Regions from separate parts of the Rhizobium sp. IY2 genome, predicted to be linked through region 1. Evidence: predicted binding sites of a transcription regulator. Region 1 holds the regulator's gene; each other region holds the start of a gene.
The links. The regulator LexA, encoded in region 1, represses DNA repair genes until DNA is damaged. The targets are predictions, from matches to a motif close to TGTTCNNNNTGTGTTCNG.

Region 1 (6,607 bases):
GTGGCGCGGGCGGTCGAGGTGCCCATGGCGTAACGGTTGTTCTCGACGATATAGACGATCGGCAGTTTCCAGAGAGCCGCCATGTTGAAGCTCTCGTAAACCTGGCCCTGGTTGGCAGCGCCGTCGCCGAAATAGGCGATCGAGACATTGCCGTTGCCGCGGTAGCTGTTTGCGAAAGCCAGACCGGTTCCGAGCGAGACCTGGGCGCCGACGATGCCGTGACCGCCGTAGAAATGCTTCTCTTTCGAGAACATGTGCATCGAGCCGCCCTTCCCGTGGGAATAGCCGCTGCGGCGCCCGGTCAGTTCCGCCATGACGCCACGCGCTTCCATGCCGGTCGCCAGCATATGGCCGTGGTCGCGATAGGCGGTGATGACCTGGTCGCCTTCCTTCTGCGCCATCTGCATGCCGACGACGACAGCTTCCTGACCGATGTAGAGGTGGCAAAAGCCGCCGATGAAGCCCATGCCGTAAAGCTGACCGGCCTTCTCCTCGAAGCGGCGGATGAGCAGCATTTCGCGATAGGCCTTGAGCTCCTCATCGCGATCGAAGTCGGCTACCGGGCCTCCATTCGATGCTTTGGCTGCGGGTTTTGCTGCAGTTTTGCGGCTGGAAACGGTCGCGGTCTTTCGCGGCGCCATTCAACCCTCCCTATGGGTTTGTCGGTTCTTGGTGGCGCGTACCATAGGGAAGAAATATGACCACAGCAATGCCATAATTGCATGGCTCGTATTCGGCGCTAAATCGTTGATAAAACGCCTGAAATTCCAATTAACCTGTTTCCGGTTAATTGGAATAATGGTTGAATATGACGATCTCGTCCGCGCGCGACACATTGAGCTGATAGCGCGCTTTTTCGTCCAGCATGTCCTTGTCGAGCGAGCCGTCACTGAGCAGCGCGACCTGATTTTCCAGATGTTCGCGCTTCGTCTTCAAGACTGCAAGCTCTTTTTCACGCGCGACACGCTGGTGCTCGAACGCTTCCGTCGCGCGCAGGCCGTAATCGCCGTGAATGCAGTGATAACCGAAATAGGAAAGGAAGGCGACCGTCATGGCCGGAATGACGAAGCGGCCGAGCTTTCTCTTCTTATGATGCTTTGTCCACATACACGCATGCTCTTGAACGCATTACCAATTCGCTCAATCTACAGCGCAGAGATTAACCGTTCGTTGACTCTAAAAAAGAGCAACAAAAAACCCGCGCCGGAGAGGCGCGGGTCGAACCGTTGAAAATCAGATGCGATCAGCCGCGAATGATCGAGCGGCCGGCATACTGGGCCTGAGGACCGAGGCCTTCTTCGATACGGATCAGCTGGTTGTACTTGGCAAGACGGTCGGAACGCGACAGCGAGCCGGTCTTGATCTGACCGCAGTTGGTGGCGACCGCGAGATCGGCGATGGTCGAATCTTCCGTTTCGCCGGAGCGGTGAGACATGACGGCGGTATAGGCTGCCTTGTGCGCCGTGTTGACGGCGTCGAGGGTTTCGGTCAGCGAGCCGATCTGGTTGACCTTGACGAGGATCGAGTTGGCGACACCCATGCGGATGCCATCGCGAAGGCGGGCAGAGTTGGTGACGAAGAGATCGTCGCCGACGAGCTGGGTTTTCTTGCCGGTCAGGTCGGTCAGCGTCTTCCAGCCATCCCAGTCGTCCTCAGCCATGCCGTCCTCGATCGAGATGATCGGGTACTTGGCGGCGAGTTCGGCCAGATATTCGGCCATGGCGCCCGATTCGAGCGTGCGGCCTTCCCCTTCGAGAACATATTTGCCGTCCTTGAAGAATTCCGTCGAGGCGCAATCGAGGCCGAGGTAGATGTCCTCGCCCGGCTTGTAGCCGGCTTTTTCGACCGACTTGACGATGAAGTCGAGGGCTTCGGAAGCGCTCTTCAGGCCCGGTGCGAAACCGCCTTCGTCGCCGACATTGGTGTTGTGGCCCTGTGCGGCAAGTTCCTTGCGGAGCGTATGGAAGACTTCCGAACCCATGCGCACGGCTTCGGCGATCGTATCGGCGCCGACCGGCAGGATCATGAATTCCTGGAAATCGATCGGGTTGTCGGCATGGGCGCCGCCGTTGATGATGTTCATCATCGGCACCGGCAGCAGGCTGGCGGAAGCGCCGCCGACATAACGGTAGAGCGGCAGGCCGGAGGCCTGGGCGGCAGCCTTGGCGACGGCGAGCGACACGCCGAGGATGGCGTTGGCGCCGAGGCGCGACTTGTTCGGCGTGCCGTCCAGCTCGATCATGATGTTGTCGATCTGGATCTGGTTTTCGGCGTCGATGCCGCCGATCGCATCGAAGATCTCGGTGTTGGCGGCGTCGACCGCCTTCTGGACGCCCTTGCCGAGGTAGCGCTTGCCGCCGTCGCGCAGTTCGACCGCCTCATGCGCGCCCGTCGAGGCGCCCGAGGGAACAGCCGCACGGCCCATGCTGCCGTCTTCGAGATAGACATCGACTTCGACGGTGGGATTGCCACGGCTATCGAGAATCTCGCGGGCGATGATATCGGTGATTGCAGTCATGGGTTCTTCCTGCTCAGTGGGTGATAAGTCGTTCGAAACCTGTCTTAATCGAAGGCGAGCAAATTACAATGCCGCAATTGCCAGCCTTCGAACCAGCGTTCCGATGTGGGCGAAAGCGCGTCGCGATCTCTAACATTCGCTTGGTCCGCGCCTTGCTCTTTGGTTTTGCGCGACATGCTTATAGCGCGATCGTGTCAGACTGTTGAACGTCAAGCTGGGTAATCAGGCCTTGGCGACCGCATCGAAGGCAAGCAGCTTTTCGAGGAGCCGCGGCATGTCCTTGAGATAGACCATGTTCGGTCCGTCGGAAGGCGCATTGTCGGGGTCCTGATGGGTTTCGAGGAAGACGCCGGCAATGCCGGTCGCCACCGCTGCGCGCGCCAGCGTTTCCACGAATTCCCGCTGGCCGCCCGAGGAATCGCCCTGCCCGCCCGGCTGCGCCACGGAATGGGTCGCGTCGAAAACAACGGGAGCACCCATCGACGCCATGATCGGCAGCGAACGCATGTCGGAAACCAGCGTGTTGTAGCCAAAGGAGGCGCCGCGCTCGCACAGCAGCACGTTCGGATTGCCGCTGGCGTTGAGCTTCTTCAGGACGTTTTTCATATCCCAGGGAGCGAGGAACTGGCCCTTCTTGACATTGACGACGCGGCCGGTCTTGGCGGCGGCGATGAGAAGATCGGTCTGGCGGCAAAGGAAGGCCGGGATCTGCAGGACATCGACGGTCTTTGCCACCTCGGCGCATTGTTCGGCGGTATGAACGTCGGTCAGGACGGGAAAGCCGAATTCCTTCTTGAGGTCGGCAAAGATCTCCATGCCCTTTTCAATGCCGATGCCGCGTTCGGCCGAAAGCGAAGTGCGGTTCGCCTTGTCGAAGGAGCTCTTGTATACGAGGCCGATGCCGAGCTTTCCGCAAAGCTCCTTCAGCGTGCCGGCCACCATGAAGGCGTGGTCGCGGCTCTCCATCTGGCAAGGGCCGGCAATCAGCGACAGGCGGCCGGTGTTGGAAAAGGTGACCTGGCCCTGGCCCTCGCCGATCTTGACTTGGGAATTCGTATCTGTGCTCATCGTGTTTCCTCGAAGGCGAAAAGCGTGCCCTGCCCGGGCGCGGGCTTCACCAGAATGCGATTGTTCTTGCGCGTATATGTCACCCCGTTAGCAGCCAAATGCGCTTCTGTCACGGCAAGATCGGCGACAGCGAAGAGAATCGCCCGGCCGCGCAGGCCGCGGTCGGCGGATGGGACGGCGACCTCGAAATAGGCCTCCAAACCCTCCGGCGTCATCAGGCTGATTTTCACATTCGACGCCGCGATCTTGACGCCGAAACCGGTGTTCTCGACTGCCGATTGCGCGCTGGCAAGACTGACGAAGGCGGCGAAGGCAGCCGCATCGGGCGCGCAAAACACCACCTCGGCAATGCCGGTGACGCCATTGGCATGCGCCTCCAGCGCGCCGCGGTCGGCCGGCAGCGGATTGACGCGCTCGACGGTGAAGAGAAAGAGATCGGGCGCGCGCAGGTCGCCGGCAAAGGCCAGCCTGAAGCCGGCAATGCTCTCAGAACCATCCGGCATCGTCATCGGCCGGCTGAACGCCAGCATCTCGCCGGCGCTCGCTCCGTCGCCGACGAAATTCCGATGATCGATATCGGCATCCTCGCTGCCGAAGGCCACCGCCGAAAGCCCTTCCTCGCCGCAGCGGAATCGGAAGGCGCGGTTGCGGGCGGTGAAGACATTGCCTTGCCGCGCCGATGCTTCACTTTCCCTAACGCTCGCAATCCCGAGCGGCTCCAGATAGGTCTTATCGGCAAAAAAGACGCAGGCATTCTCCGTTCCGAAGGGATGACGCGCATCGGCGGCAACGGTAAAGCCCAGCTTGCCGAGCCTCTCGCGCGCCAGATCGATATTGACGACCGGCAGCACGACATGATCCAGCGGGCGTGGTTTGGCGGAATGCTCGTTCATGGTATCCCCTCTCCTCACACGGCAGAGATGTGCGACAGTGCCGCGCAAGGCAAGACTTGTCGGCCAATCCGGCGAATGAAAATAAAAATCTCAACGAGTTGGCGCCAAGTTTTACGGAAATTTAGCTACTTGCGGAACACATATGGAACATATAGTGTCTGTTCTGGATTTGTTTCAATCACGAGGTCACAACGTCGATGCTCACGCGCAAACAACAGGAGCTTCTCCTCTTCATTCATGAGCGCATGAAGGAATCCGGCGTTCCGCCGTCTTTCGACGAAATGAAGGACGCCCTGGATCTCGCTTCGAAGTCCGGGATTCACCGGCTGATTACTGCGCTCGAGGAGCGTGGCTTCATTCGCCGCCTACCGAACCGGGCCCGCGCACTCGAGGTCATCAAGCTTCCGGAGGCCTATAGCCCCAGCATCCAGCCCCGGCGCGGCTTTTCGCCGAGCGTCATTGAGGGCAGCCTGGGCAAGCCCCAGCCGGTCGCCACTCCCGCTCCTGCAAAACCCGTCGCCGACAATGGCAACTCAGTCTCCGTGCCGGTCATGGGCCGGATCGCCGCCGGCGTTCCGATCTCGGCAATCCAGAACAACACCCACGACATCGTCGTTCCGGCCGATATGCTCGGCTCCGGTGAACACTACGCGCTGGAGGTCAAGGGTGATTCGATGATCGACGCCGGCATTTTCGACGGCGACACCGTGATCATCCGCAATGGCAGCACCGCAAGCCCTGGCGACATCGTCGTTGCTCTCGTCGACGACGAAGAAGCGACGCTCAAACGCTTCCGCCGCAAGGGCGCCTCGATCGCGCTGGAAGCGGCCAACCCGGCTTACGAGACCCGGATCTTCGGGCCAGACCGCGTCAAGGTGCAGGGCAAACTCGTCGGCCTTATTCGCCGCTATCACTGACACCCTGCAGGCCGGTTTCGACAAAGCTGTTGCTGCGCCAGTCATAGGCGCGATGGCGGATCCATGGCCGCCACAGATCATCGAATGCGGTTGTGACCTCCATGCCGGCCTCGGCGAAGCGCAGCTCGACGGAACCGGTCCGGCGCAACGTCTCGCCGGTGAAGAGCGTCGCGCCTGAGCGGCAGCTGTTGAAACGCAGGCGGACCGACGTTACCACGATATCGGCCGCATCGCAGGCCGGAGCGAGATAGGCGGCATTGTCGATGACGGCGACCACATGACCGTTGCCAAGCCTTGATATGCACCAGGCCTTCTTGACACAGGAAAAGCGGTTTGCGTCACCGCCGGCTGCGGCCGCCCGCATCGCCGCCCTCGCTTCGTTCTGCTGATCGCGGGAAAGCTTGACGCGGCGGTCCTCTCCCGCTGGCGGGACAGCAGGACCATCCAGCATCTTCGGCGGGTCATGCGCCGGCAGGACGAGCGCGCGCTGCCATTGGTCGAAGATGAAATCCGGCGGGTTTTCACGGTTGGAGGCCATTGCCGCCGCCTCGACGACCGCGACGAGACTGCCATCTTCCGAAATCACCAGATCCGGCGGCCGGGGAACCGGCAGAACCAGCAGGATGAGCGTTGCGACTGATATGATCGACGTGCCCATATGGCGCAGCCGAGTGCGGAGTAGCGTCAGCAGCAGGAAGCCTGCCACGGCGACCGCGAAATACCAGGCGGGCAAGCGGCCGATGCCGATGTCGCCACCCCAGCCGGACACGGTCTTGGCGACGGCGATCACCAGATCGAGGCCGAATCCGACAATCTTCCAAGGCAAAACGTCCAGACCGAAAGGCATGAGCAGCATCGCCAGCAACCCGGCCGGCATGATGATGAAGGAGATGATCGGCATCGTCGCGAGGTTTGCCGGCAGGCCGTAGGCGGTCAGGCGATGAAAATGCTCGATCGAAAACAGTGCGGTGGAGAAACCGCCGATCAGCGAGGTCAGGAAGACACCGCCGAAGAACCCCGCAACCGCGACGAAAGGCCTGACGATCGGCAGCTTCAGGAAGGCATTCTCGCGGACGCGCCGATCCTTCCACAGCTGATAGCCCGACACGAGCGCCAAGGTTGCGGCAAAGGACATCTGGAAGCTCGGACCCAGGACCTCGGACGGCGAAATGGCGAGGATGACGAGCGCGGAGAGAGCGACATTGCGCAGG
Region 2 (6,607 bases), on a different contig from region 1:
TTGCCCAGGGCGGCAAGGTGGAGGAGGCGCGCAAGCACCTGCAGGCGCTGATCACCTCCGACCCGAAGGACATCCGCAGCTACCTCGCCTATGGCAGCGTGCTCTCCGATGCCAAGGACTACGAGGCGATGGCCGCCAATTACGACAAGGCCGTCGAAGCGATCGGCCCCATTCCCGGCCGCGCCAACTGGAGCGTCTTCTTCCAGCGCGGCATTGCCTATGAACGGCTGAAGAAGTGGGACCAGGCGGAGCCGAATTTCCGCAAGGCGTTGGAGCTCAACCCCGACCAGCCGCAGGTGCTGAACTATCTCGGCTATTCCTGGATCGACATGAACCGGAACCTCGACGAAGGTCTCGGGATGATCAAGAAGGCCGTCGATCTTCGCCCTGACGACGGTTACATCATCGATTCGCTCGGCTGGGCCTATTTCCGCCTCAACCGCTTCGACGATGCCGTCGACGAGCTGGAGCGGGCTGCCCAGATCAAGGCCGGCGACGCGACGATCAACGACCATCTCGGCGATGCCTATTGGCGCGTCGGGCGCAAGCTCGAAGCCGTCTACCAGTGGAACCGGGCGCTCAGCTCCGAGCCTGAGGCTGCCGAGATCCCGAAGATCAAGGACAAGGTCGCCAACGGCCTGCCTCCCGTCAGCGACGATGCCAAGGCGGCCGACAAGAAGCAGCCGGATCCGGCCCCCGTCACGCCGCCGCCGGTCGACAAGAAATCCTGACGGGCGGGACGCATGCCTGAAGAGGGCCTGGCCGACGCTTTCGGCGTCACCGAAGAGGCGCGCGCGAAGATCAACCTGGCCCTGCATGTGACGGGCCAGCGGCCGGACGGTTATCATCTGCTCGATATGCTGGTGACCTTCGCAGAGCATGGCGACCGGCTGGGTTTCCTGCCCGCACAGGCCGACGCCTTCACCCTGTCAGGCCGTTTCGGCGGCGCGCTTGCCGAAGATGGCGGCACCAACCTCGTGCTGAGGGCGCGTGATCTCCTGCGCGAGACGGTCGGAGCCCTCGCCTTCCCTGTGCATATCCACCTCCAGAAGAATTTGCCGATCGCCTCCGGCATCGGCGGCGGCTCGGCCGACGCAGCTGCGACCTTGCGGGGGCTGATGCGCCTCTGGGGCACGAGGTTGCCCGAGGACGCGCTTGCTATGCTGGCGCTGAAGCTCGGCGCCGACGTGCCGATGTGCATGGAAAGCCGGCCGCTGATTGCCCGCGGCATCGGCGAAAAGATCGAACCGGTGCCCGATCTGCCGGCCTTTGCCATGGTGCTTGCCAATCCGCTGAAGGGCGTGTCGACGCCCGAAGTTTTCCGCCGGTTGGCGACAAAGGACAATCCGGCCTTGAGCCTGGCTCCGCGCGTGCCCGGGACTGCCGACTGGCTCGCGGCGATCGGTGCCGCCCGCAACGATCTGGAACCGCCGGCGCGTGAGCTTGTGGCGGAGATATCGGCGATCTCGGCGATGCTGCAGGCCAGCGGCGCGCTGTTGACCCGCATGTCCGGCTCCGGCGCCACCTGCTTCGGCATCTTTACCACCATGACTGCTGCCGAAGATGCGGCCGCGGCTCTTCACGGCGCGCGGCCCGACTGGTATTTCCAGGCGACGGAAACGGTTTCGGGAGGCATGTGATGGCAGCTCTGGACGAAAAGCGGCCCTTCATCGCGGTCGGTATTGCGGTTCTCACGATCTCGGACACGCGCACGCCGGAGACGGACAAGTCAGGCGACACGTTGGCGGCGCGGATCACCGAAGCGGGCCACCGGCTGGTCGACCGTGGCATCGTGCCCGATGATCGCACGGAGATTGCCTCCCGGGTAAAGGCCTGGATTGACAGCAAAGACATAGACGTCGTCATCACCACGGGTGGTACCGGCTTTACCGGCCGCGACGTGACGCCCGAGGCGCTGGAGCCTTTGTTCGAAAAGCGGATGGACGGCTTTTCCGCCATCTTCCACCGGATCTCCTACGAGAAGATCGGCACGGCGACGATCCAGTCGCGCGCCACGGCAGGCGTTGCCAATGCCACCTTCATCTTCGCACTGCCGGGTTCGCCCGGCGCCTGCCGGGATGCCTGGGACGGCATTCTGAAAGGCCAACTCGACTACCGCAGCATGCCGTGCAATTTCGTCGAGATCATGCCGCGGCTGGACGAGCACCTGAAACGCGGCGCGACGAAGTAGACTGCCTGCAAGAGCGGCATTCCTATGTGGCCAGGCCCGGCAGGACGGGCATGGTATCCCAGCTATCACCCGACAGCAGAATGCAGCTTACGCCGTGAACATCCGTGACGATGAGGGTCCAGGTGCCGCTTTCGGCGGCATAGACCTCAAGAATGGCGTTCTGGTTGATCAGTCCGACTGCCGTGAGCTTTTCGGCGAAGTTCTTGTCCAGGAAATTGACGATTTCGGGTCGGCCTGCGCAACTGCGCATCATCTGCGATGCTGCCGAATGCGGATGCGCGATCACCAATATCGGCAATATGACGGCCAGCAGGCCGTAGATCATACCGCGTGTCATGACGCACCTCCTTTCGCCGGGTACCCGGCAGAAGAGGAGATTGTCGCTGACCTGTTCTGCCGTTCACCGGCATTCCATGGCCATTCCGTTGCGAAGCGCGGCGCTTCGACGGCGCCATGTTTGAATTATAGCGCGAAATCCTATTGGGCGCCATCTTTTGCGCGAGCGGTGGGAGGGGATCGCGGCAGCTACCGTGCGGCGCGGGCGACCCAGGACGGAATGAGCTCGCTCGCCAGCCGCCGCGGTTTCTGGCCCTTGACGAATTCGGCAAGCCGCATGCCGCTTTTGGCGGTGGCGAGTGCCAGCTTTTTCGGCACCAGGAAACCGAGTTCCAGCGGCGGTACGGCCCGGCCGACACGCTGGAAGAACGGGCGGCGATAGCCCCTCGACGCAGTGAAGCGCGCCGGCAGCTTGTTCAGCGCCACATATTCGGCGATCTCATCGATCCAGCCCGCCTGCGGTCTGGCGCCCGGCTCGACAAAGAGCAGCCATTCGCCGCGCGCCGAGCGGACGATATCCTTGATATCCCATTGCGAATGGAAGCGGCAGCCGGCAGCGTCGGCCACCCGTGAGGTGCCGTCGCGAGAGCCGTGATCGAGCACGATCACATCGCTCACCAGCCCCTCCACTGCGCCTGCCACCAAGACCGATAAAGTCTGCGCCAGTTCAGATTCCTGATCCTGACATTCGAGAACAACCGTCAACATTGACTGTTTATAATGCGCCGCACAAATTTTTGCCAGCGCCGTTTTCCTTATTTTGTTCTTGCATTGTTCTCATTTTGCCGATAGGAATTTAATCAGCAAAACGGGCGGAGGCGATGGCTTTCCGCCACGGGAGAATCCGATGAGAGAGCAGTCCCTGGCAGGGCAGGCCGCATTCGCGCCTGCCAATACGGCAGATATTGCCGATGCGATGATCGTTTCCTCGGGTCTAAGGGTCGAGGTCGATCGGCGGCGCGGGCGTGGGGCGGGATTGAACCCGACGGGGCGGTTCGAAGCGCTGCAGCGGGAGACCTTCGACGATGGCTGGCAGACATGGGAAGAACTGCCGCCGTTCAAGACGGAAGTGCAGGTCGAGAAGCCGCGCACGGCCATCACCCGCAACGAATCGCCGGATATTTCCTTCGACCGTTCGATCAATCCCTATCGCGGCTGCGAACATGGCTGCATCTATTGTTTCGCCCGGCCGACGCATGCCTATATGGGGCTTTCCGCAGGGCTCGATTTCGAGACGAAGCTGTTTGCCAAGCCCGATGCGGCAAAGTTGCTGGAGCGGGAGCTCGCCAAACCCGGCTACAAGGTGCGGGTGATCGCCATCGGCACCAATACCGACCCCTATCAGCCGATCGAAAAGGAATGGCGCATCATGCGCGGCATCCTCGAGGTCTTGAACAAGGCAAACCATCCAGTCTCGATCGTCACCAAATCGGCGATGATCCTGCGTGATCTCGACATTCTGCGGGAGATGGCAAGCAAGAACCTGGTGCGCGTTGGCATCTCCGTGACCACGCTGGATCGCAAGCTTGCCCGGACGATGGAGCCGCGGGCCGCAACACCGCCGCGGCGGCTGGAGACGATCCACACCCTTGCCGAAGCCGGCATCCAGACGGCTGTGATGGCCGCCCCGCTGATCCCGGCGCTGAACGATCACGAGTTGGAGCGCATTCTCGAATCGGCCAAGGCTGCCGGCGCCGCCGAGGCGAGCTATGTCATCCTCAGGCTGCCGCTCGAGGTCAGCCCGCTGTTTCGTGATTGGCTGCTGCAACATTACCCCGATCGTTACCGGCATGTGATGTCGCTGGTGCGCTCGATGCGCGGCGGCAAGGATTACGATGCCGAATTCGGCAAGCGGATGAAGGGCGCCGGTCCCTATGCCTGGCAGATCGCCAGGCGATTTGAGATGGCAGCCCGGCGTTTCGGCCTGACGCGACGCAGCGTGCCGCTGCGCGACGACCTGTTCGTGCCGCCCGACGGCAGCGGCGTCCAGCTGTCGCTTCTTTGACCTTTTGTTTTACGCAGTTCAGGCAAACCGCTTCGCGCTTTGCCGGGAACTGCTCTCTGGCCTTTACGCAATTCCGAACGGAAAACCGCTTCGCACTTTTCCTGGAATTGCTTGTAGCTTGCGCATCGGCTTCTCGATAGAACCGCCCTGTCTTCGAGCCCCGAGCGCAATTCCCGCGGATGGCCTTGACCGCCACCATCCGCCGGACCGGTCCCCGGCCGCCGCCCTGATCCGGGGACTTGCGGGAAATCGGGTTGGCGTGCGAGGTTCAGCCGCATGAAACCTCGCACGCCACCCGATTCTCCCCTGCTTTTCGACACGGCTCCGCTCGTGCCGGATTTCAAACTCGAGCTCAAAGCCCGCAGGGCCGGCCACTGGCCGGTTGCCGGCGCCGACGAGGCAGGCCGCGGGCCGCTGGCCGGGCCTGTGGTCGCCGCTGCCGTCATCCTCGATCCCAAACGCATCCCCGAGGGTCTGAACGATTCCAAGCAGCTTTCGGCGCAACGGCGCGAGGAACTGTTCGCGCAGATTCTGGCGACCGCGACCGTCTCCATCGCCTCCTCCAGCTCGACGCGCATCGACGAGACCGATATCCGCAAGGCTAGCCTCGACGCCATGCGCCGCGCCATCTGCAGCCTCGCCATTCCGGCAAGCTACGTGCTGACCGACGGGCTCGACGTGCCGCCCGGCCTCGATTGCCCCGGACAGGCGGTGGTCAAGGGCGATGCCCGCTCGGTCTCGATCGCCGCGGCCTCGATCGTCGCCAAGGTGACGCGCGACCGGATGATGGCACGCGCGCATCATGTGTTTCCGGATTACGGCTTTGCCGCGCATGTGGGCTACGGCACCGCACAGCACCGCGCCGGCATCGAAAAACACGGCCCCTGCTCCCTGCACCGGATGAGCTTCCGGCCGTTGCGCAAGGTCGAGGATGGTCCCGAGATGGATCAGCTTATTTCCGAGTAGGAACGGAGAGGTCGCGGCATGGTCCCTTCGCCCCGTTTACGGCGGTCCGAAGGATGGGACGAGACCAGCGGCTCGCCCCAGCACAAGGCCGAGTCATCAACAAAGAAAAGGCCGGGACATGCCCGGCCTTCGCTCTCAATCTTTTCGATACAGCTCAGTTGAGCCGCGTCTTGACCTGGCTGACGGCATTGCCGAAGAGCTCGGACTGAACCTTGGCATCGGCCTGCTTGGCAAGCACGGTTTCGGCGGCCGCGATTGCGAGATCGACGGCAGCGGAACGCACCGCCTTCATCGCCTCGGCCTCGGCCTGCTTGATCTTCTGCTCGGAAAGCGCCGTGCGGTTGGCGACGAATTCTTCCGTCTTCTTCTTCGCCTCAGTGGTCAGCATTTCGGCTTCGCGCTCAGCGGCGGCAACGATGTGGGCCGCTTCGGCTTCCGCTTCCTTGCGCTTGCGCTGGTATTCGGCGAGCAGGTGCTGGGCCTCTTCGCGCAGACGCTTGGCTTCGGCCAATTCGTTGCGGATCTGGTCGGCGCGGTCGTCGAGCGACCGTGCCATCATGCCCGGAACCTTCAGGTAAACGACCAGCGCCAGGAAGAGGACGAGGCCGACAAAGGCGAAGAAAGTTGCGTCAAAGGCAAATTCCATCGATCAAGCCTCCTTCTTGGCAGCTGCGACGGCAGCAGCGACATCGGCCTTGGCGACGGTGCCGCCGATCAACTGATCGACCACGGCAGCCGCGGTTTCCTCGGCAATGGTGCCGACGTCGGCGAAGGCCTTGGCCTTGATCTCGCCAATACGAACTTCGGCAGCCTTGATCTTTTCCGACAGGCTCGCCTCGACAGCGCGGCGATCCTCTTCGGCTTTGGCCTTGGCGGCGTCGCGTGCGGCAGAGCCGATCGCGTTGGACTTGGCGCGCGCAGCGGCCAGTTCACCTTCATAGGTCCGGACGGCGGCGTCGGCTTCCGCCTTCAGGCGGCCTGCTTCTTCCAGATCCTGGGAAATGCGCGTGTGACGCTGATCGAGGATGGCCCCGATGCGCGGCGCGATGACCTTTTGCATGAGCAAATAGAAGACGCCGAACGTGATCACCAGCCAGAGCAGCTGGGAT
Region 3 (6,607 bases), 400 kb from region 1:
GACGGCGCTTTCGCCGAGAACGCGGATCAGGCCGATCTGGCCGGTGGCTCCGACATGCGTGCCGCCGCAGAGTTCGATCGAATAGGGCTTGCCGGCCTTGGCGCCGCGCACACCCTCGCCCATCGCCACGACGCGGACTTCATCGCCGTATTTCTCACCGAACAGCGCCATCGCACCTTCGGCGATCGCATCGTCGACGCTCATCAGCCTCGTGGTGACCGGCGAATTCTGCAGCACGATCTCATTTGCCATATCCTCGACGATTTTCAGCTCTTCGGCCGACATCGGCTTCGGATGCGAAACGTCGAAACGCAGGCGCTCGGGTGCTACCAGCGAACCCTTCTGTGCCACATGAGTGCCCAGCACTTCGCGCAGCGCCTCATGCAACAGGTGGGTTGCCGAGTGATTGGCGCGCAGGCGCGAACGGCGGGCATGATCGACCGTCAACGCGACAGCATCGCCATCCTTGACCACGCCTTCGATGACAGTACCCAGATGCACGAACAGGCCTTCGCCCCTCTTCTGCGTATCTGAAATCTCGATCTTGCCGTGGTCGGACGAGATCACCCCGGTATCGCCCATCTGGCCGCCGGATTCGCCGTAGAACGGCGTCTGGCTGACGACGATCTGCACCTTGTCGCCGGCCCTGGCCTCGGTCGAAACCGCGCCATCCTTGACGATCGCCTGCACGACGCCTTCAGCCGTTTCGGTGTCGTAGCCCAGGAATTCGGTCGCGCCGTGTTTTTCCTTGAGCTCGAACCACACGGTTTCGGTCGCCTTTTCGCCGGAACCGGCCCAGTGCGAGCGGGCTTCGGCCTTCTGGCGCTGCATCGCATCGGTGAAGCCGGAGATGTCGACGCCGATCTCTCGGGCACGCAATGCATCCTGCGTCAGATCGAGCGGGAAGCCGTAGGTGTCGTAGAGCTTGAAGGCGGTCTCGCCATCCAGCATATCGCCCTTGGAAAGATCCGTCGTTGCGTCCGACAGAAGCGACAGGCCACGTTCGAGCGTCTTGCGGAAGCGGTTTTCCTCGAGCTTCAGCGTTTCCGAGATCAGCGCCTCGGCGCGCACCAACTCCGGATAGGCGCGGCCCATCTGCTGCACCAGCGTCGGCAGCAGCTTGTACATCAGCGGCTCCTTGGCGCCGAGCAACTGCGCATGGCGCATGGCGCGGCGCATGATGCGGCGCAGGACATAACCGCGGCCCTCATTCGACGGCAACACACCGTCGGCGATCAGGAAGGCCGAGGAGCGCAGGTGGTCGGCGATGACGCGGTGGCTGGCGCTGCCTTCCGCCTTGACGCCCATCGTATCCTCGATGGCGCCGATCAGTGTCCGGAAGAGATCGGTGTCGAACACGCTCTGAACGCCCTGCAGAATGCAGGCCATGCGCTCCAGACCCATGCCGGTGTCGATCGACGGACGCGGCAGCGGGTTGCGAACGCCGGGCTCCGTCTGTTCGAACTGCATGAAGACCAGGTTCCAGAATTCCAGGAACCGGTCGCCATCTTCCTCCGGCGAGCCCGGAGGTCCGCCCCAGACGTTCTCGCCCTGGTCGATGAAGATTTCCGAGCACGGACCGCAGGGGCCGGTATCGCCCATCTGCCAGAAATTGTCGGAGGTCGGAATGCGGATGATCTTGTCGTCGGAGAAACCGGCGATCTTCTTCCACAGCGTCGCTGCCTCTTCGTCTTCGGAATAGACGGTTACCAGCAGGCGATGCTTCGGCAGATCAAAACCTTCGGTCACGAGCTTCCAGGCAAGCTCGATCGCATTCTCCTTGAAATAGTCGCCGAAGGAGAAGTTGCCGAGCATTTCGAAGAAGGTCAGGTGACGCGCGGTATAGCCGACATTGTCGAGGTCGTTGTGCTTGCCGCCGGCGCGCACGCACTTCTGCGAGGTCGTCGCCGTCGAATAAGGACGCTTTTCCAGGCCGGTGAAGACATTCTTGAACTGCACCATGCCGGCATTGGTGAACATCAACGTCGGGTCGTTGCGCGGGACGAGCGGGCTCGACGGAACAATCTCATGGCCGTTCTTCTTGAAATAGTCGAGGAAGGTCGACCGGATATCGTTCACGCCGCTCATGCTATGCCCTTCAATGCTGCCGGAGGCAGGTAAATACAAATCCATCGGCTTTTAACGTTCGCCTCCGCCACTGTCCAGCAGACAAACAAAACCGGCCGCATTCTCATCAGGAATGCGGCCGGCTGGAACTGACTGATGAGTTCAAGCGCGAAAATTACATTTCCGCAGTGGCATCGCCATCGCCGTCATCGGGATCCGGTCCGCCGTTCTGCAGGAAGCGGTCGGCGATCAGGCCGGCATTCTGGCGGAGCGACAACTCGATCTCGCGGGCGAGATCCGGATTGTCGCGCAGGAAGGTCTTGGCGTTTTCACGACCCTGGCCGAGACGCTGGCTGTTATAGGAGAACCAGGCGCCCGATTTCTCGACGATGCCGGCCTTGACGCCGAGATCAACCAACTCGCCGGTCTTGGAAACACCCTCGCCATACATGATGTCGAACTCGACCTGCTTGAAGGGTGGCGCCATCTTGTTCTTGACGACCTTGACGCGTGTCTGGTTGCCGATCACCTCTTCGCGCTCCTTGACCGCGCCGATGCGGCGGATGTCGAGGCGCACGGAGGCATAAAATTTCAACGCATTGCCGCCCGTCGTCGTTTCCGGCGAACCGAACATGACGCCGATCTTCATGCGGATCTGGTTGATGAAGATCACCATGGTGTTCGACTTCGAGATCGAAGCGGTTAGCTTGCGCAGCGCCTGGCTCATCAGGCGCGCCTGCAGGCCGGGAAGGCTGTCGCCCATCTCGCCTTCGATTTCGGCGCGTGGTGTCAGTGCGGCGACCGAGTCGACGACGAGGACGTCGACGGCGCCGGAGCGCACCAGCGTATCGGTGATTTCAAGCGCCTGCTCGCCGGTATCGGGCTGCGAGATCAGAAGGTTCTGCAGATCGACGCCAAGCTTGCGGGCATAGACAGGATCGAGCGCATGCTCGGCATCGACGAAGGCGCAGATACCGCCCTTTTTCTGCGCTTCGGCAATGGTCTGCAGCGCAAGCGTCGTTTTACCGGAGCTTTCCGGCCCGTAAATTTCGATGATGCGGCCCCTCGGCAGGCCGCCGACGCCAAGTGCGATATCGAGGCCAAGCGAGCCGGTCGAGATCGTCTCGATCTCGACAACGTTCTCGTTGGAGCCGAGTTTCATAATCGAGCCCTTGCCGAACGACCGCTCTATCTGTGAGAGTGCCGCTTCAAGCGCCTTGCTTTTGTCCACCGATTTGTCCTCTACCAGCCGCAATGAATTCTGAGACATCCGATCCACCTTTAGGTTATTGAAGCCGCCCAAGCAATGTCGAGTTTGTACCCTATTTGTTCCACTCTCGCAATAGGCGATCAAACAATTGAAAGAAAAAGGTAAAACGGCCCGTGTTCTGTATTTGTTTTATCGATGAAAAGCAACGACTTAGATGTAAAGTGCCGGCACCCGCGCACAAAAACCCATCCCATCGATTCGCACGTCGGGCATCTGGAGAGTGCCTGAAATGAAAAGAAAGATTCTCGTTCTCGGCGGTGCCCATATCGATCGGCGCGGCCGCATCTCCGGCGAGACAGCGCCTGGCGCCAGCAATCCCGGCACCTGGTTCGAGGAGCCCGGCGGCGGCGGCTTCAATGCGGCGCGCAATCTCGCAAGGCTCGGTTTTCAGGTGACGATGATCTCGCCGCGCGGCGGCGATCCCAACGGCGAACTGGTCGGCGAAGCCGCCGATTTCGCCGGCATCGACGACCGGCCTTTCGTCTTCCTCGACCGCAAGACGCCGAGCTACACGGCGATCATCGAGAAGGACGGCAATCTGGTGATCGCCCTGGCCGACATGGATCTCTACCGCTTCTTCGTGCCGCGGCGTCTATCCATCCGCTGGGTGCGGGAAGCTTTCGACGCCCATGATTTCATCCTCTTCGATGCCAACCTGCCGGAAGAGACGATCGCCGCGATCGTCGCCAAGGCGCATTCCCTGGCCAAGCCCGTCGCGGCGATCGCCATCTCGCCGGCCAAGGTCGTCAGGCTGAAACCCTGCATCGGAGATATCGACTACCTTTTCCTGAACGAGGCCGAGGCCGCCGCCCTGACCGGTGAGCAGCCGGAAGACGCCGCCGGCTGGCCACCATTGCTGAACGAGATCGGCATCAGGAATGCCGTCGTCACTCGCGGCCGGCGCGAACTCGTCGCGCTTTGCGGGCACCGCGCCGTGACGCTGCAGCCGCCGATCGCCGACACCGTCGCCGATGTCACGGGTGCCGGCGATTCTCTTGCGGCCGGCACGCTCGCCGCCTTGATGCTCGGCCTGCCGCTCGAGGAAGCCGTCCGCCACGGCACCGCGGCCGCCACGCTGACCGTGCAGTCGCGGCACGCCGTCAACGAAAATCTGACGCCGGATCTTTTGAATGAGGCGCTTGCCCTTGTTCCCAAGATCAGAATTCTGCATTGAAGCGACTAATTAAAGAGTTGAGCATGATGCCGTCCGAAAACCGCCCACACTTTTCGGCATTATGTTCTGTCGATCATAGGACAAGACCATGACCAAGCCCATCTCCCCTCTTCTGCCGATCGCCTATTCGAAGGAGGTTGCCAGCGCCAAGCAGCGCGGCGCGCCGCTGGTGGCGCTGGAATCGACGATCATCACCCACGGCATGCCCTATCCCGGCAATATTGAGATGGCCCGCAGCGTCGAGACAATCATCCGTGAACAGGGAGCGGTGCCGGCAACGATCGCCGTCATTCATGGCACGTTGCATATCGGTCTTGAAGCCGCGGAATTGGAACAGCTCGCCAAGGCGACCGAGGTGATGAAGGTGTCGCGCGCCGATCTCGCCTTCGCGATCGCCGAGCGCCGCACCGGCGCCACCACGGTCGCGGCGACGATGATTGCGGCAGCGCGCGCCGGCATCCGCGTCTTTGCCACAGGCGGCATCGGCGGCGTACATCGCGGCGCCGAGGAAAGCTTCGATATATCAGCCGACCTCGAGGAGCTCGCCCGAACCGGCGTCATCGTCGTCTGCGCCGGCGCCAAGGCGATTCTCGACATTCCGAAGACGCTGGAAGTGCTGGAAACCCGCGGCGTGCCTGTCGTCACCTATGAGAGCGAGGAATTCCCCGCCTTCTGGTCACGCTCCTCAGGCATATCAAGCCCGCTGTCGCTGAACAGCCCGGCCGCCATCGCCAATTTCCAGACGGTGCGCGAACAGCTCGGTGTCGACGGCGGCATGCTCGTCGCCAACCCAGTGCCGGAAGTCGACGAAATCCCACGCGAGGAGATGGAAATCTATATCGAGCGGGCGCTGGATAGCGCCGAGCGCGACGAAATCACCGGCAAGGCTGTGACGCCCTATCTGCTCTCGACCATCTTCGACCTGACGGACGGCCAGAGCCTGAAAACCAATATTGCGTTGGTGGAGAACAATGCGCGGCTTGCCGCCGAGATTGCGGTGGCGCTGCGGAATGAGGATTGACGGGTAGGTCGGTATGGCCGTGACAGATAGATGGTGCCGAAAAAGCCCCTCTGCCTGCCGGGCAGAGGGGCTGGCACGGCACAACCGTGCCAGAGGCGATGTGTGGCACGCCCTCTCTCGGGCGCACCCCACTCACCCGTCCAACGTTTCCTTCACCACAACAGCGAGCTGCTTGAGCGAGAAGGGCTTCGGCAGGAAGCCGAATTTCGCATCCGGCGGCAGGTTGCGGGCAAAGGCATCTTCGGCATAGCCGGAGACGAAGATGAATTTCATGTCGGGATAGGTCTTGCGCAGCTCACGCAGCAGCGTCGGCCCATCCATTTCGGGCATGACGACGTCGGAGACGACGATATCGACCTTGCCGTCGAGTTCTTCCATGATGCTGAGCGCCTCGACGCCCGAGCCCGCCTCGTGTACGGTGTAGCCGCGCGTTTCCAGCATGCGCTTGCCGCCGCGGCGCACCGCCTCCTCGTCCTCGACGAGCAGGATGACCGCCGATCCCGTCAGATCCTCCGGCTGCTGTGTCGCCGGCGCCTCGGGCCGCACGCCGATCTCGGCGATGGCGCTGTCGATCGAACCTGCTTCGGCGGCGACCGCCGGCTCAGGGATGTGGCGCGGCAGGAACACCCGGAAGGTCGTGCCCTTGCCGACTTCGGATTCCGGCTGGATATAACCGCCCGACTGCTTGACGATGCCGTAGACCATGGCGAGGCCAAGGCCGGTGCCTTTGCCGACATCCTTGGTGGTGAAGAAGGGCTCGAAGATCTTGTCCATGATCTCAGGCGCGATACCGGTGCCGTTATCGGCCACCTCGATCAGCACCATGTCCTCGGCCGGCATGTAGGAATAGTTGAAGGCGGAGACCTCGGCGGCGGTCAGGTTTTTGGTGCGCAGCGTCAGCGTGCCGCCCTCGGGCATCGCATCGCGTGCATTGACGCAGAGATTGATCAGCACCTGCTCGAACTGCGAAAGGTCTGTTTTGACAGGCCAGAGGTCGCGGCCATATTGCACGTCGAGCTTGACGTTGGTGCCGGAGAGCAGCCGGTCGACCAGCATGCGCAGGTCGCCGACGACA

Region 2: a site for LexA is predicted at 3,289-3,306, ahead of ACMUVN_RS24655 (PA0069 family radical SAM protein). Genes of this name have one in related genera too.
Region 3: a site for LexA is predicted at 3,452-3,469, ahead of recA (recombinase RecA). Genes of this name have one in related genera too.

What each region holds. Positions count from the first base shown of each region.
Region 1 is NZ_JBLKNU010000001.1:1,519,866-1,526,472, forward strand. It holds gene pdhA (pyruvate dehydrogenase (acetyl-transferring) E1 component subunit alpha) at 1-641, opposite strand, end outside; gene ACMUVN_RS07455 (FtsB family cell division protein) at 787-1,107, opposite strand; gene eno (phosphopyruvate hydratase) at 1,244-2,518, opposite strand; gene kdsA (3-deoxy-8-phosphooctulonate synthase) at 2,741-3,586, opposite strand; gene ACMUVN_RS07470 (VOC family protein) at 3,583-4,479, opposite strand; gene lexA (transcriptional repressor LexA) at 4,677-5,396, shown strand; gene ACMUVN_RS07480 (ComEC/Rec2 family competence protein) at 5,377-6,607, opposite strand, start outside.
Region 2 is NZ_JBLKNU010000009.1:155,231-161,837, forward strand. It holds gene ACMUVN_RS24630 (tetratricopeptide repeat protein) at 1-731, shown strand, start outside; gene ACMUVN_RS24635 (4-(cytidine 5'-diphospho)-2-C-methyl-D-erythritol kinase) at 744-1,640, shown strand; gene moaB (molybdenum cofactor biosynthesis protein B) at 1,640-2,191, shown strand; gene ACMUVN_RS24645 (hypothetical protein) at 2,214-2,528, opposite strand; gene ACMUVN_RS24650 (glycosyltransferase family 2 protein) at 2,717-3,235, opposite strand; gene ACMUVN_RS24655 (PA0069 family radical SAM protein) at 3,375-4,532, shown strand; gene ACMUVN_RS24660 (ribonuclease HII) at 4,809-5,498, shown strand; gene ACMUVN_RS24665 (F0F1 ATP synthase subunit B) at 5,653-6,144, opposite strand; gene ACMUVN_RS24670 (F0F1 ATP synthase subunit B) at 6,148-6,607, opposite strand, start outside.
Region 3 is NZ_JBLKNU010000001.1:1,119,553-1,126,159, reverse strand. It holds gene alaS (alanine--tRNA ligase) at 1-2,088, opposite strand, end outside; gene recA (recombinase RecA) at 2,243-3,337, opposite strand; gene ACMUVN_RS05450 (carbohydrate kinase family protein) at 3,567-4,511, shown strand; gene ACMUVN_RS05445 (pseudouridine-5'-phosphate glycosidase) at 4,600-5,532, shown strand; gene cckA (cell cycle histidine kinase CckA) at 5,665-6,607, opposite strand, start outside.